2 regions of the Paraconexibacter sp. genome follow, and region 1 is predicted to be linked to the other one. Evidence: riboswitches for the same ligand, from Rfam matches in the RefSeq annotation. Region 1 holds a riboswitch; the other holds the start of a gene.

Region 1 (6,982 bases):
GCGATCATGTCGGACTCCTCGATCGCGTTGAACCCGGTGATCGAGGAGCCGTCGAAGCCCATGCCGCCCTCGAAGGCGTCGTCGAGCTCCTCGGAGTTGATCGAGAACGACTTCAGCTGGCCGAGGACGTCGGTGAACCAGAGGCGGATGAAGCGGATGCTCCGCTCCTCCACGATCGCCTTCACGTCCTGCGCGCTGGTCGGCTTGTCGGCCACCGTGAGGTCTCCTTGGGTGCTCGCGGGCGGGCGCCGCGAACCCTAGCCGACCTTCGATCGACGGCCGGTCGAGCTCGTCAGGACCGCTGGTCGAGCCAGCGGCCGGCCCAGGACCGCAGCTCGCCGATCACCGGCCCGAGGTCCCGGCCGATGGCCGTGAGCTCGTAGAGCACCTGGACGGGCGGACCTGCGGTGACGTCGCGGCGGACGAGCCCGCGCTCCTCGAGCTCCCGCAGTCGCTCGGAGAGGAGGCGATCGGAGACCGCCGGGATCCCCTGGCCGATCTCGGTGAAGCGCATCGACCCGCCCTCGAGGAGGACGGCGACGATCGCGCCGGTCCAGCGGCGGCCGATGAACTCGATCGCCTCGTGGTACAGGGGGCAGCAGGCGGGGCCACCGGGATCGTCCGGGGCCCCGCGTCGCGTCGCGTCGGTCGCCATCGCGCCGCTGCCGGTCGGCCCGGCCCCGCGCCTACGCGGCGCGGAGCTGGCGAGTGTCTTCCGTCGAGCCGTCGACGGGGACGTCACCGGCGACGTTGATCATCGCGGTGAACGACTCCATCGCGACGAACGCGATCGCCTCGAGGAGCTGCTCGTCGGTCCAGCCGCTCTCGCGCGCCTCCTCGTGGAGGTGCATGGGCGGGCGCTGACGCTCCTCGACGAGCGCGCGGACGTAGCGCAGGAGCGTCGCCTGGTGCTCGTCGCCGGAGTCCCACTCGCGGGCCTTGGCGACCTCGTCGAGCCCGAGGCCCGCCTGGCGGGCGGTGCGGCTGTGCATGGCGATGCCCGGCTGCGAGCCGTAGTGCTCGGCGACGGCGAGCGCGAGGCGCTCGAGGGTGCCGGCCGGGAGGTCGCCGTGACGGAGCTCCTGCCGGAACCGCGCGTAGGCGCGCAGCGCCGCGGGCGAGCCGGCGAGGACGCCGAGGAAGTTCGGCAGCTGGCCGGCCGTCGACAGCGCACCGCGAAGGATCGGGATGGACCCTTCGGGGGCCGTGAGGTCGTCGTGGATCTGGAACCTGCTCATCGCTGTCTTCATGTGCGTGCCTTTTGGGGAAGAGGCTGGTGTGTCGGGGTGGGCGGCCGAGATGAGGTCCGTCCGCACGTCTTTAACTTCACTTAATGAAGTTGCTTACGTGTCGTAAGTGTACGGGGGCGTCGCGCGGATCGCAAGGGGGTTGACCTCGTCGCGTACTACGCGCGGGACCCGCCCCGTGGGTCACTCCGTGGACCCCTCGGAGGCGCCGCGGCCGAGCCGGGCGACCGGAATCGTCGATCGGAGGCGACGTGGGGTCCACACCGCGACCGTGCCCGTGCAGGCGCGCCGGCAAACGCCCCCTGCCCGCACCGGGCGAAGGCGTCGCGACGGCGCTCGCGGGGCGGCACCGTGCGAAGGGGGCCGCAGCGGCCCTCGCGGGAGCGCCGGGCGAAGGCGTCACGAGCCCGAGCGCCTCGTCCGCCGAGGCCGCGGCCGCCGGCTCGACCCGCGCCCGCCGCTGACTAGAGCGGCGCGGCGACGACCGCGGCGTGCGCCTTCGCGCTCGCGGCCGCGATGAGGATGAGCGCGAAGCTGAACGCGACGGCCCACATGGCGATGCGGTCGGGACGCGACCCGACCCGCTCGCTCGGCGTCCGCGACGGCCGGCGGCGCTCGATCTCGCGGAGACGCGGGGCATCGGCGAGGACGCCGGGCCTCCCGGTGATCGCCACCGTGCGCCGCCCCTCCGGACCCGGCGTCTCGACGGCGACGTCGCGACGCGAGCGGGCCGGGAGGTCCTCCTCGGCGAGGACCGGCTCGTCGACCTCGACCACCGGGACGATCGAGACGTCCGGCGCGAGGTCGGGCGCGTCCATCGCCGCGCCCTCCGTCGCCGGGGTGCGGTCGCGCGGCGTCGCGAGCACGTCGAGATCGTCATCGAGCCAGGAGTCGACGCGCCGGCGTTCGCCGACATCGCCCTCGAGGACGATCGTGCGGCTGGTCGTCTCGCGGTCGCCGCCGCTCCCGCGCGTTCCGGGGTGGGCGGCCGCCGACCGGGCGGCGCCGGCCGAGCCTGTCACGCGCCTGCGACGGGGCTGCACGACGAAGTCGGGCTCGTCGCCCGCGGTCCAGTCGTCGATCACCCGCGGACGGCTCATCTCATGCGCGTCCGTCGGCTCTTCGACGAAGGGGGTGTGTGTCGGCATCGCGGGTCTCCGGTCTCTTCACGGCGCCTGCGGGGTGAGCTGACGGGCTCGCGCGGAGAGAGTCGCGCGGCGCCGCGGATGCGGCGCTTCGCCCCAGAAGGAGTGGGTCCCCCGCCCTTCTGCCGACGTGCGGCAGGAGGTTCGGCATGTCCTCGGAACGCGAGGATCGTAGCAGGAAGGGAAACCCCTGCAAACGCGACGAACTTATGTCGCCCTGCACGCGAACCTGCATCCGTCGCCCCCGGACCCGCGGATGGCGACAGCCCCGTGCCGATGCCTGACGGCCCCGTCTGCGGGGGCGTGTTCCCGGCCGTCGGTGTGGGGACGACGTAGCGGATGCCGAGCAGTGTGCCCGGCCCGTCGGACGTCTTCGGTGCGGAGCGTCAGTCGCCGCGGCCGGCGACGGCCTCGACGTAGGAGGCGACGTTCTCGGCCTCCTCGCCGGTGACGAGCTCGGCCGGCATCTGACCCTGGCCGCGCGCGCGGCCGTTGAGGATCGCGTCGAGCGTGAGCTCGGCGGGCGGGCGCAGCTCGTCGAGGTCGGGGCCGACGCGGCCGACCGCGTTCGAGGCCTCGAGCTGATGGCACGACGCGCACTGGACGGCGAAGATCTCGCGGCCCTCCTCCTGCGCGGCGGTGAGCTCGACGCCGCCCGGCGCCTCCGCAGAGCGGTCCTCGGCGTTGACGGCCATGACGATCCCCGGGATCGCGGCGCCGATGCCGACGATGATGACCGTGACGACGAGCGCGTTGATCCGGTTCGCGACGGGGTTGTGACTCGTCGCCTTCTGCCGCGCGGCGCGCGGACCGCCGCTCATCGCGACGAAGAACACGACGAGAGCGATCGAGATGAAGGCGATGACGAGAGCGGCGGTGGCGACCATCGGCGGGGAACATACCGGTCGGCGCGGCACGGCGGCAGGGAGGGCCCGCCGGCGGCAGCGGCGACGCGCCCCCTCGCGGGGCGACCGGCCCTTCGTCCCGCCGCCCCGGCCGGGCGCTCAACGCCGGCGGCCCTGCGCGAAGCTCATGACGGGTGGCGCGACCGCGCGGAACCCGGAGCCGTCGGCCGCGGCCGGGGCCTGCGCCTCTTCCTCGTCCTCGGCGCCGACGAGCGTGAGCCGCCCGCGCCCCGCCTCGGCCCGCGCCCGCTCGAGCTCGCGCTCGTCGAGCGGCGAGAACTCGGCGGACTCCGCGAGGGCGCGCACCTCGGCGAGCGGCCTGTCCGCCGGCGCCTCGAGCGGCACGAGCCGGCGCACGAGCACGTTGATGCCGCCGCCCGCGGCGGGGTGACGCTCGAGCCGGCCCTCGGCGACGACGAGCGGCTCCGTGCGGACCGTCAGGCGGTGCTCCTCGTAGACCGGCGGCGGGACGACGAGGTTGACCGTCCCCTCCTCGTCCTCAAGGAGCATGAAGACGATCCCCGAGGCGGTCCCCGGGCGCTGGCGCGCGACGACGAGGCCCCCGACCTTCACCGGGCTCCCGTGCCGCATCCTCCCGAGGGCACCGCTCGGCACCGCGCCGCGCCGTGCGAGGTCGTCCCGCAGGAGGCCGATCGGATGCGCGTCCGTCGTGAGCCCGGTCGTCGCGTAGTCGGCGATCATCGAGTCCCACGCCGTGAGCCCCGGCAGCACGGGCGCCGCCGGCGCGTCGAGCGGCAGGGCGAGCTGCGTGCCCCCGGACCCGAGCGACCGGCCGGGCGCGACCACCCCGAGCCGCCAGAGCGCCGCCCGACGGCGGTGCCCCTGGGAGGGGACCTCGGCGGCGAGCAGCCCGTCGCACGCCCCCGACCACGCGAGCCGCTCGAGCGCGGCGCGCCCGAGCCCCGAGCGCGACGAGAGATCGCCGACCGACCGGAACGCGCCCGCCGTCTGCCGCGCGGCCACGAGCGCCTCCGCCTCCTCCTCCCGCAGGCCGAGGACGTAGCCCAGGCCGATCCGCACCGCCGCCTTCTCCCCCGGCCCCTCCTGCGTCGCGACGTCGACGACCGTGCACCCGACCGCGCTCGCGTTGACGTCCGGCGGGAGGACCGGCACGCCGCGCCGCTGCGCCTCGTGGACGAGCGCGTCCGGCGGGTAGAAGCCCATCGGCTGCTCGTCGAGGAGCGCGGAGAGGAACTCGGCCGGATGATGGACCCGCAGCCACGTCGACTGGTAGGCGAGGAGCCCGAAGGCCGCGCCGTGGGCCTTCGGGAAGCCGAAGCCCGAGAACCCGACGATCATCCCGTAGACCCGCTCCGCGGTCGCCTCGTCGACGCCGTGCGTGCGCGCCGCACCCTCGATGAAGCGGTCGTGGTACGCGCGGATCGCCGCCTCGGAGCGCTTGCGGCTCATCGCCCGCCGGAGCCCCTCCGCCTCGCCCGGCGTGAAGCCGGCGAACGCCATCGCGACCTCGATGACCTGGTCCTGGAAGATGATGGTGCCGAGCGTGTCCCGCAGCACCGGCTCGAGCGAGGGGTGCTCGTACGGCACCTCGAACGACGGATCGGCCCGGAGCCGCTGGCGGCGGTCGATGTACGGGTTGACCGCGCCTCCCTGGATCGGCCCCGGTCGCACGATCGCGACCTGGATCGTGATGTCGTCGAGCGTCTCCGGCCGGGTCCTCAGCAGCGAGGCCATCTGCGCGCGGCTCTCGATCTGGAAGACGCCGGTCGTCTCGGCGTTCTGGATCGCCCGGTAGGTCTCGGGGTCGTCGAACGGGATCCGCGAGAGGTCGACGACCTCCCCGTGGCGCTCCGCGATGTGGTCGACGCAGCGCTCGACCGCCGAGAGCATCCCGAGCCCGAGGAGGTCGATCTTGAGGAAGCCGGCGTCCGCGCAGGAGTCCTTGTCCCACATCACCATCTGCCGGCCCTCCATCGCCGCGGGGACGACCGGGCAGCAGTCCACGAGCGGCCGCGTCGCGACGATCATCCCGCCCGAGTGCTGGCTGAGGTGCCGCGGCAGGCCCTGCGCCTCGCGGGCGAGCGCGACGAGCCAGGCCCAGCGCCCCTGCCCGGCGCGGGCCTCCCCCACCGCGCTCTCGACGTCGCGGTCGACGTGGGTCGCCGACCAGCCCTCCGAGGAGCGGGCGACGCGCTCGATCTCGCCGGGCGGGAGGCCCAGCGCCTTGCCGATCTCCCGGATCGCCCCGCGCGCGCGGTACGTCGGGAAGGCGGCGACGAGGGCCGACCGATCGTGCCCGTAGCGCTCGTGGATGCGCGGGATGAGCGTCGCCCGCACGTCCCGCGGGAAGTCGAGGTCGATGTCCGGCAGCGAGGTGATCTCCTCGTTGAGGAAGCGCCCGAGGAAGAGCTCGTTCGCGATCGGATCGACGTGCGAGAGGCCGGTGAGGTAGCAGACGATCGAGGAGACCGAGGACCCGCGCCCGCGGCCGGGAGGGAGGAGCGCGCGCGCCGTCCCCGCCCCGCGGACCTCGAGCGCGACCTCGCGGGCGAGCTCGAGGAGGTCGTGGTGGAGGCGGAAGAACCCCGAGAGCCCGAGCCGCGCGATGAGCCGCAGCTCCTCCTCGAGGCGGGCGGCCGCTCGCTCGCGCAGCGCGGCGCCGCCGGGGCCGCCCGCGCCCAGTGCGAGCGGGTAGCGCTCATCGAAGCGGGCGTGGCAGATCCGCGCGAGCTCGCGGTCGGCCTCCTCGTCGTCGGCGCCGGGGTAGCGGTAGCCGAGGTCGCTCGTGAGGTCGAAGCGCAGCGTCTCGGCGAGCCGCGCGGTCTCGGCGACGGCCTCCGGGTGGTCGCCGAAGCGCCGCGCCATCGCCCCGGGCGTCGTGAGGACGTGCGAGTGGTTGCCGCGCCGCAGAGGCTCCGAGGCGTCGAGGGTCGTGTGCTCGCGGATCGCGACGAAGGCATCCTGCAGCCGCGCCCGCTCGCGCGTGTGCGCGTGGACGTCCCCCGTCGCGACGCAGCGCAGCCCGAGCCGCCGCGCGAGCCCTTCGAGCGCGCGGTTGCGCGCGCGATCGTCGCGGGCGAAGGGACGCTGCAGCTCGACGCGCAGGCGCTCCGGCGTGAACGCCTCGCGCAGCCGGCGGAGGGTCGCCTCGTCGTGGACCCCGTGCCGCGCGCACCCGCTGAGGCAGACGAGGCCGTCCGCGTGGTCGAGGACGTCGGCGACGGCGACCGACGGCGGGCGCGCGAGGCGCCGGTCGGACCGCGGACGAGCCCCCCCGCCCTCCCGCGCCGAGCCGCTGCCGTCCCGCGTGTGCGCGTGCGCGCGCGTGAGGAGACGGCAGAGGCTGCGCCATCCCGCCGCATCGCGGACGAGGAGGGTGAGATGACGACCGTCGTCGAGCGTCACCTCGGCCCCGTGGATCGCGCGCAGACCGAGGGCCTTCGCCGCCTGCGCGAACTCCATCGAGCCCGAGAGCGTGTCGTGGTCGGTGAGCGCGAACGCCCCGTAGCCCTGCGCGAGCGCGGCCGCGACGAGCTCGTCCGGCTGCGAGGTCCCGTCGAGGAACGAGAAGGCCGAGTGCGCGTGGAGCTCGACGTAGGACACGAACGCATGTTCGCATTCCGGCCGGACGCCATGCGCCGCCTCGGCCGGCCCCCGCGCGTCACCCGGGACCGACGCAGTCGTCCCTCCGCCGCCATGTGCC
Region 2 (6,982 bases), on a different contig from region 1:
TGGTCGCCAACTACCCGTGGATGCCCGTGAAGGAGGGGTCGATGGGTCGTCCGGTCCCGGGGTGGGAGATGGCGATCCTGGACGAGGACGGGCAGCCGGTCGCGCAGGGGGAACGCGGCGAGATCTGCCTGCGGGCGCGGACGAACCCGCATTACCCGCTCGGGTACTGGAATCGCCCCGAGGACACCGAGCGCGTCTTCGGCGGCGAGTGGTTCCACACCGGGGACGCGGCGAGCGCCGACGAGGACGGCTACTACTGGTACGAGGGCCGCGCCGACGATCTCATCATCGCCGCCGGCTACCGCATCGGGCCGTTCGAGGTCGAGTCCGCGTGCCTCGAGCACCCCGCCGTCGCGGAGGCCGCCGCGGTCGGCTCGCCCGATGAGCGCCGCGGCCACGTCGTGAAGGCGTTCATCGTCACGGCCTCGGGCCACGATCCCTCCGACGCGCTCGCCGAGGAGATCAAGGCGTTCGTCCGCGACCGCCTCAGCGCGTACGCGTACCCGCGCATCATCGAGTTCGTCCCCGACCTGCCGAAGACGCTCACGGGCAAGATCCGCCGCATCGAGCTCCGCCAGCAGGAGGAGCAGCGGCGAGCGACGTGACGAGCGGCCGAACCGGATTCCTCCGTGGCCCGGGCCACGGAGGGATCCGGTTCGGCGCGCCGGTGGTGCTCAGGCTCGGGCGTCGAGCTTCGCCTGCGTGCGCATCTCGGAGAGGATGCGCTCGAGGCGGGGCTCCTGCGTCGTGTCGACGTGGGTCATCGCCGCAGCGACCGCCGGGTGGACCGCCGCGATCTGCGCGTGCATCTCGTGCGCGACGGCGCGGTAGCTCGGGTGCCCCTCCCGCCCCGAGCGCAGCTCGACGAGCTGCATGGCCTCACGCGCGTTGAGGTCGAGGACGAAGCGGATGCGGAAGCCGAGGCAGAGGGCGTAGAGCGCCGCGCGCTCCTCGCCGGCGTCGTGGAGGCGCTGCCACTCCGCCCGGGAGACGTCGAGGGCGCGCCGGTACTCGTCGCCGCAGCCGGCGGCGTCGATCTCCTCCGGCACGCCGGCCCCGAGGTGGGGGTCGAGCGACTGCCACTGGACCGTGAGCATCCGGTGGCGCTGGAGGTCGCGGAACGCGCCGTAGTCGCTGACGATCTCGAAGCGGTACCGGACCGCCTCGAAGCCGCGGCCGGGACGGTGGCGCCGGTTGCGCCGCTCGCCGACGAGATCCGCGAGGAGCGCCGCCCGCTCGTCGGCCGAGAGCGCGGCGACGCGTGCGCGCGTCTCGTCCTCGGGCACCGCGGCTGCCTCGAAGAGCAGCGCCGCGAGGAGGGCGTCCTCGTCCCCGTCGACGTGGAGGAGGCGGACGGAGGGCCCCGCGCCCTCACCGGCCGAGGGCCGGTCGAGGCCCAGGCGCGCGACCCAGCGCTCCGCGGCCGTCGCGCGCTGCTCGAGGTAGGACACCCACTCCCCTCCGCGGTCGGGACGCTCGACGCGCGAGACGAAGCTCGGCATCGTCGCCTTCATCGCGTCGAGGATGCCCCGGCCGTACTCGCGCGCCTCGGGGAGCGGGTGCGCGAGGAGATGCAGGATGAGCTGCTCGTAGGTCTGGCCCGAGGCGTAGATGCCCATGTGGCTGAGCGAGGAGGCGGGCAGCAGACCGCGGAGGAGGTCGAGGGCCTTCGCCTTGATGGCACGCGCATGCGCGGCCGAGGGCTCGCCGTCCGGGGCCGGGAACGCGTCGTCGGCCCAGCCCACGACGCGGGGGAGGAGCGTCGCGTACGTCGAGAACAGGTCGTCCATCGCCCGCTCGTACTCCGGGCCGAGCGAGGCGTCGCGGTAGTAGCGGAACCGCGCGGGCCCACCCGGGCCGGGCTCGGGGTCCATCGGCGCGTCGTAGGCGATGTAGCGCGTCGACTGCTCGAGGTAGGCGCCGATCCGGGGCCGCTGGAGGACCTTCGTGAGGACGTTGGACACCCACTCGCAGGCGATGTGCGCGCCGCCGAGCTGCGCGACCGAGTCGTCGCCGTAGCCGACGAAGATCCGCTCGTAGAGGTCCGCCGCCCGACGGCCCTCCTCGCCGTCCCACGCGGCTCGCTCGGACCCGGGCAGCGAGCTCGCGAACTCGTCGAGGAAGAGGCGGCGAAGCGTGCCCGGGTAGCGCGAGTAGCGCGCGAAGAGGGCGCCTTTGACGGTCTCGGGCAGACCGACGAGCGCGAACACGGGCCGGTCCAGGTTCGTCACGTGCGGGGCGAGGAGCTCGCGCTCCTCGTCGGTGAAGGTCTCGACCGGGTAGTCCACGGGCCGGTGAGGCTAGCGCGCCGTCCGGGCGGCAGCCGAGCGGCGGTCGGCGGGCCGGGGTCGACTACGCTCTCCCGCGGTGCGGGGCCGGTCCGTCAGCGCGATCCTGATCACCGCGGCGGCTCTCCTCTCCGGCGCGGCGCCGACCGCATCCGCCGCCGGGCCGCTCCTTGGGGCCAACGTCGACCGCAGCGCCGTCGACCTCGCGATGCTCGCGCCGAACGGCTCGCAGGTCGTCTTCTCCGAGGTCCTCCCGAGCGGCGCCCGGGTCACGCTCGGCCGCGACGTCGCTCGCAACCCCGCGGGCGGGGTGGACGGCGCCGCCGAGCTGCTGCGCGCGGCGACGTGGAGCTGCGACCGCCTCGAGCGGACCTTCGTCGGCTCCGCCGCCACCCCCGCCGGGACGATCGTCGAGGCGGGCACGACCGTCCGGACCCCGAGCTGCCGCGACCGTCTCCTCGTCACCGCGCCGCGGCGGATCTCGCGCGGGGGCACGATGAAGACGACGATCCGCGACCGCTGGGGCCTCGGCGGCATCGACGTCGATCTGTGCGTGCGCCGCAAGGGCCGCGAGAAGCGCTGCCGGACCTTCGCGATCCCCGCGGGGACCTCGTCGGTCACCTCGACGCGCCGGGTGAGCCGGCGGACCGGCCTCATCGACATCGACGCGCGGCTCGGCCGTCACCACGTCCGCACGCAGACGGGCGTCGGCCGCACCGCGCCGCGGAAGAGCAAGCCGACGCTCCTCCTCACGGGCGACTCGATGATCCAGGGCATCGACTCCTTCGTCGCCGACCGGCTGCGCTCGCGCTACCGCGTGATCTCCGACACGCGGCCCGCCTCGGGCGTGAGCAAGCCCGGCGACTTCGACTGGCGCCGCCACGCGCGCAGCCAGGTCCGGCGCCACAGCCCCTCGGTCACGATGGTGTTCCTCGGCGCGAACGACCGCTTCGCGATGCCGCGCCCGAGCGGTGGCGAGGCGCCGTGCTGCACCGGTGACTGGGTGCGGGAGTACCTCCGGCGGATCCGCTCGATGGCGCGCACCTGGGCGCGCGACGGCCGCGGCCGGATCCTGTGGGCGACGATCCCGCCCCCGCGCGACCCTCGCTACGCCGCCGCGATCGGCGCCGTCAACGCCGCGATCGTCGAGCTCGCGCGCCGCGAGCCCGAGGTCGAGCTCGTGCGGCTCGACCGCGCGTTCAGCGACTCTGGACGCTACGTCGAGCGCATCGAGGGCGTCGACGTCCGCGACGCCGACGGGCTCCACCTCTCGGTCGCCGGCGAGCGGATCGCCGCCGGTGTCTTCGCCGACGCCGAGAAGACGGTCGGCGGCGGCTCCGGCGACTGAGCGAAGGTCCTCGCCGGGCCGGGCGTCTCGCAGGCTCCGCGTGCGGCCACGGCGCCGCAGCCGCGGGGGCGGGGCCGGGCGGCGGCCGGGGCCGGGGACTGGGGGGCCGGGGGCGAAATCAACGCGCGTTCGATTCGCTCCCGTATAGGGGGCGAAATCAACGCGCGTTCGATTCGCTCCCATATGGGGGGCGAAATCAACGCGCGTTCGATTCGTACCCCGGCCTCGGGCGCCCTCTCCCCGCGGGCGCCGGCCCGCCCGTCCCGTCGGACCGGGGAGCGGACCGAGATGTGCGACAGGCGCGCGTGCGACCTGAGAGGATCACCCGCCATGAGCATCACCCATCCGCGCACGTCCGCCGTGCGCCTCATCCTCCTCGCCCTCGCCGGCGTGCTGCTCCTCGCTGTCGCGACGCCCGACCCGGCCGCCGCGAAGAAGCCGAAGGTCCGCACGTGCGACATCGAGGACGAGGAGCGCGAGCTCGGACCGACGTACGTCACGAAGCTGCGGGTCCGCGGCACCTCGTGCCGGAACGGCGAGCGCGTCGTGAAGTCCTGGTACAAGTGCCGCCGCGCGAACGGCGGTGCCGACGGGAAGTGCAACAAGCGCGTCCGCGGCTACAAGTGCAAGGAGCGGCGTCGCAACGAGATCGACACGCAGTTCGACGCCACCGTCAGCTGCCGCAAGGGCAAGTACGGCTACATCATGCACCGCTACACGCAGTTCACGTAGCCGCACCGACGTCGAATCCCCAGCCGGCCGCCGCAACTTCGGCGGCCGGCCGTGTTCACAGCGGGTGACGTCATAACCAGGCCGAGCCGCCGCCGACGCACATCGGCGGCGGGCGGGGGACCCGACGGCGCGCCTCGGCGCGTCAGGGGCGAATCGCCGGCGACAGCTCCGGCGTAGCGCACGTTCCAGCGCGAGCCCGACAGCTCACCCCGCAGGCACGAGGAACGCGAGGTGAACGTGAACACGAAGACACGCCCCCGGCGGGGGATCGGCGCGCTCGGATGCGTGCTCGCCGCCGCCGCTCTCATCCCCGCCGCGCCGGCCGAGGCGCGGGACTTCGGCGACCGCACCCTGCGCAAGGGCCACAGCGGCTCCGACGTCCGCACGCTGCAGCGCTGGCTCACCGAGCTCGGCATCGAGACGAAGGTCGACGGCGAGTACGGCCCGGCGACCCTCCGGCGCGTCCGCCGGTACGAGCGGCGCGAGGAGCTGAAGACCGACGGGCGCGTCTCGCGCGCGCAGGCGAAGGGGATGGGCAAGAGGATCCGGCGCGCACGGGCACGCGAGGCGTCCGAGCCGCGCGCCGTCGACGCGCCGCTGCAGCTCACCCCCGGCCCGGAGGCCGTCATCGGGCCCGACGGGCGCACGGCGCTCGCGCCGGCAGCCGCCCCACAGCCGGTGAAGGACGCGATCGCCGCCGCGAACCGCATCACCGACAAGCCCTACCGCTACGGCGGCGGCCACGGGGAGATCGAGGACGACGGCTACGACTGCTCCGGCGCGATCTCCTACGCGCTGCACCACGCCGGCCTCCTCGAGGTGCCGCGCAACTCGACGGGCTTCAAGTCCTTCGGGTCGTCCGGCGAGGGCGAGTGGATCACGATCCACACGCGCAGCAGCCACGCCTACGTCGTCATCGCGGGCCTGCGCTTCGACACGTCCGGCCGCGGCGAGGAGGGCCCGCGCTGGCGCGAGGAGAAGCGCTCCTCGGACGGCTTCATCGCCCGCCACCCGAAGGGCCTGTAGGCCAGAGCGACCACCCCCGATCGACGAAACTCACGCCCAGCGTGAGTTTCGTCAGGTCGGACGGGGTCGAGGGCTGCGCTCAGCCCCAGTCGTAGGTCTCGGCCAGCTCCCGCAGCACGAGGTCGGCCGCGATGTCGGCGCCGCGTCCGTTGAGGTGGATGCCGTCGGCGTCACGGACGATCTCGCCGTCGATCGCATCCCGGTAGGCGCCGCGCGGCGTGAAGACGGAGGGGACGTCGAGAAGCCGCACGTCCTCGCCGAACGGCGCCGCGGCGACGCGGATCGCCTCGTTCACCGTCTCGATGATCTCGGTGCGGTCGCCATCTCGAGCGGCCGGAAGCAGCGTCCAGTAGACCGTCGCCTCGCCGCCACGGCGGTAGGCGGCCATCATCGAGCGCACGCGCGTCGCGTACTCCGCCGCCCACTCCGGGCCGCAGCACTCGACCGTTCCCGCACCGGGCGTCGGCATCGGGAATCCCTCGTTGGCCCCGAGGAAGACGACGACCGCGTCCGCGCGGTGCTCGGCGGCCTGCTGCTGGGAGAAGCGGCCCCAGTCGAGGAGGTCCGTCTTCGAGATGCCGGTCCCGATCTTCGCGTCGCGGATCGTCCGGACGCCCTCCTCGGTGAGCTCGCGCGCGAGCGAGGAGTCCATCGGCTGCACCATCGAGTCGCCGGTGACGAGGAGCGTCCCGAGCGGCCGCCGCTCGCCCGCCGGGGCGGCCGCGCCGGCGCCGCCGCCGAACTCCGACGGGCTCACCCGCGTGATCGCGCCCTCCTGCGCCCCGCCGCCGTCGGCCGGCCCGGTCGCGGCGGTGCTGAACTCGCCGTCGTCGGAGCCGAGGTCCTCGTCGGTGGCGAACCACCCGGTCACCTGGTCGGCCGCCGAGGCGAACGGGAGCTGGTCGGCCACCCAGCCCGCCGGGTGCCCGACCGCGAGGACGACCGAGCGCCCGAGGCCCTCGTCCATCTTCTCCCCGGTCCGGCGGATCCCGTCGCCGTCGAGGACGACGAGGAGGACCGCCGCGATGAGCACGGCGACGATGCCGTCCCTCGCGGTGAGGCGGCGCGCAGGCCGCGACGGATCGTTGGGCGTCGTGCGATGGGGCGACTCGGGCGGTGTCGTCGTCGGGAGGTCCACGGGCATCTCAGAACTGGAAGTAGACGAAGGGTGGCACGCCCTGGGACGGGATCGTCGCAGCGGCGAGCATGATCGAGACGGCGAGGCCGCCGCCGAGCGCGTAGGGCGGGAGAGCCTCGACGCGGGCGCGGAGAACCTCGACCGGGCGCTCCGGGAGCCAGTGGCTCACGAGGACGACGGCGAGCATGATCGTCGCCGCCGGAGTCCACAGCGTCGCGGCCCCCGACTCGCCGAACTGCTGCACGAGCGCCCAGGCGACGTCGAGGTCCGGGGCCCGGAACGGGATGAGCGAGAACGCGAAGAAGTTGAAGATGAGGAACACCGAGAACCACGTCGGCGGCCGCCATGAGGTCCGGTCGCGCAGCTCGCGCTCGACGACGAGCCACCCGCCCTGCAGGGCCCCCCAGAGGAGGAACCCCCACGCGGCGCCGTGCCAGAGGCCGCCGAGGA

Evidence for each region. Region 1 has a riboswitch for cyclic di-AMP ahead of ACME2J_RS16325 (hypothetical protein). Riboswitches for the same ligand answer to the same signal wherever they lie in the genome.
Region 2: linked by a shared signal. The riboswitch ahead of ACME2J_RS11695 (peptidoglycan-binding protein) and the one ahead of ACME2J_RS16325 (hypothetical protein) in region 1 are both predicted to bind cyclic di-AMP.

Annotation. Positions count from the first base shown of each region.
Region 1 is NZ_JBLKKY010000052.1:20,059-27,040, forward strand. It holds gene ACME2J_RS16310 (glutamine synthetase family protein) at 1-215, opposite strand, end outside; gene ACME2J_RS16315 (winged helix-turn-helix transcriptional regulator) at 293-655, opposite strand; gene ACME2J_RS16320 (carboxymuconolactone decarboxylase family protein) at 687-1,238, opposite strand; gene ACME2J_RS16325 (hypothetical protein) at 1,712-2,347, opposite strand; cyclic di-AMP (ydaO/yuaA leader) riboswitch at 2,405-2,552, opposite strand; gene ACME2J_RS16330 (c-type cytochrome) at 2,779-3,279, opposite strand; gene ACME2J_RS16335 (DNA polymerase III subunit alpha) at 3,397-6,882, opposite strand; gene ACME2J_RS16340 (hypothetical protein) at 6,941-6,982, opposite strand, start outside.
Region 2 is NZ_JBLKKY010000030.1:8,004-14,985, forward strand. It holds gene ACME2J_RS11675 (acetate--CoA ligase) at 1-605, shown strand, start outside; gene ACME2J_RS11680 (FAD-dependent thymidylate synthase) at 675-2,288, opposite strand; gene ACME2J_RS11685 (DUF459 domain-containing protein) at 2,368-3,636, shown strand; gene ACME2J_RS11690 (hypothetical protein) at 3,967-4,368, shown strand; cyclic di-AMP (ydaO/yuaA leader) riboswitch at 4,438-4,601, shown strand; gene ACME2J_RS11695 (peptidoglycan-binding protein) at 4,600-5,394, shown strand; gene ACME2J_RS11700 (DUF459 domain-containing protein) at 5,474-6,538, opposite strand; gene ACME2J_RS11705 (MBOAT family O-acyltransferase) at 6,540-6,982, opposite strand, start outside.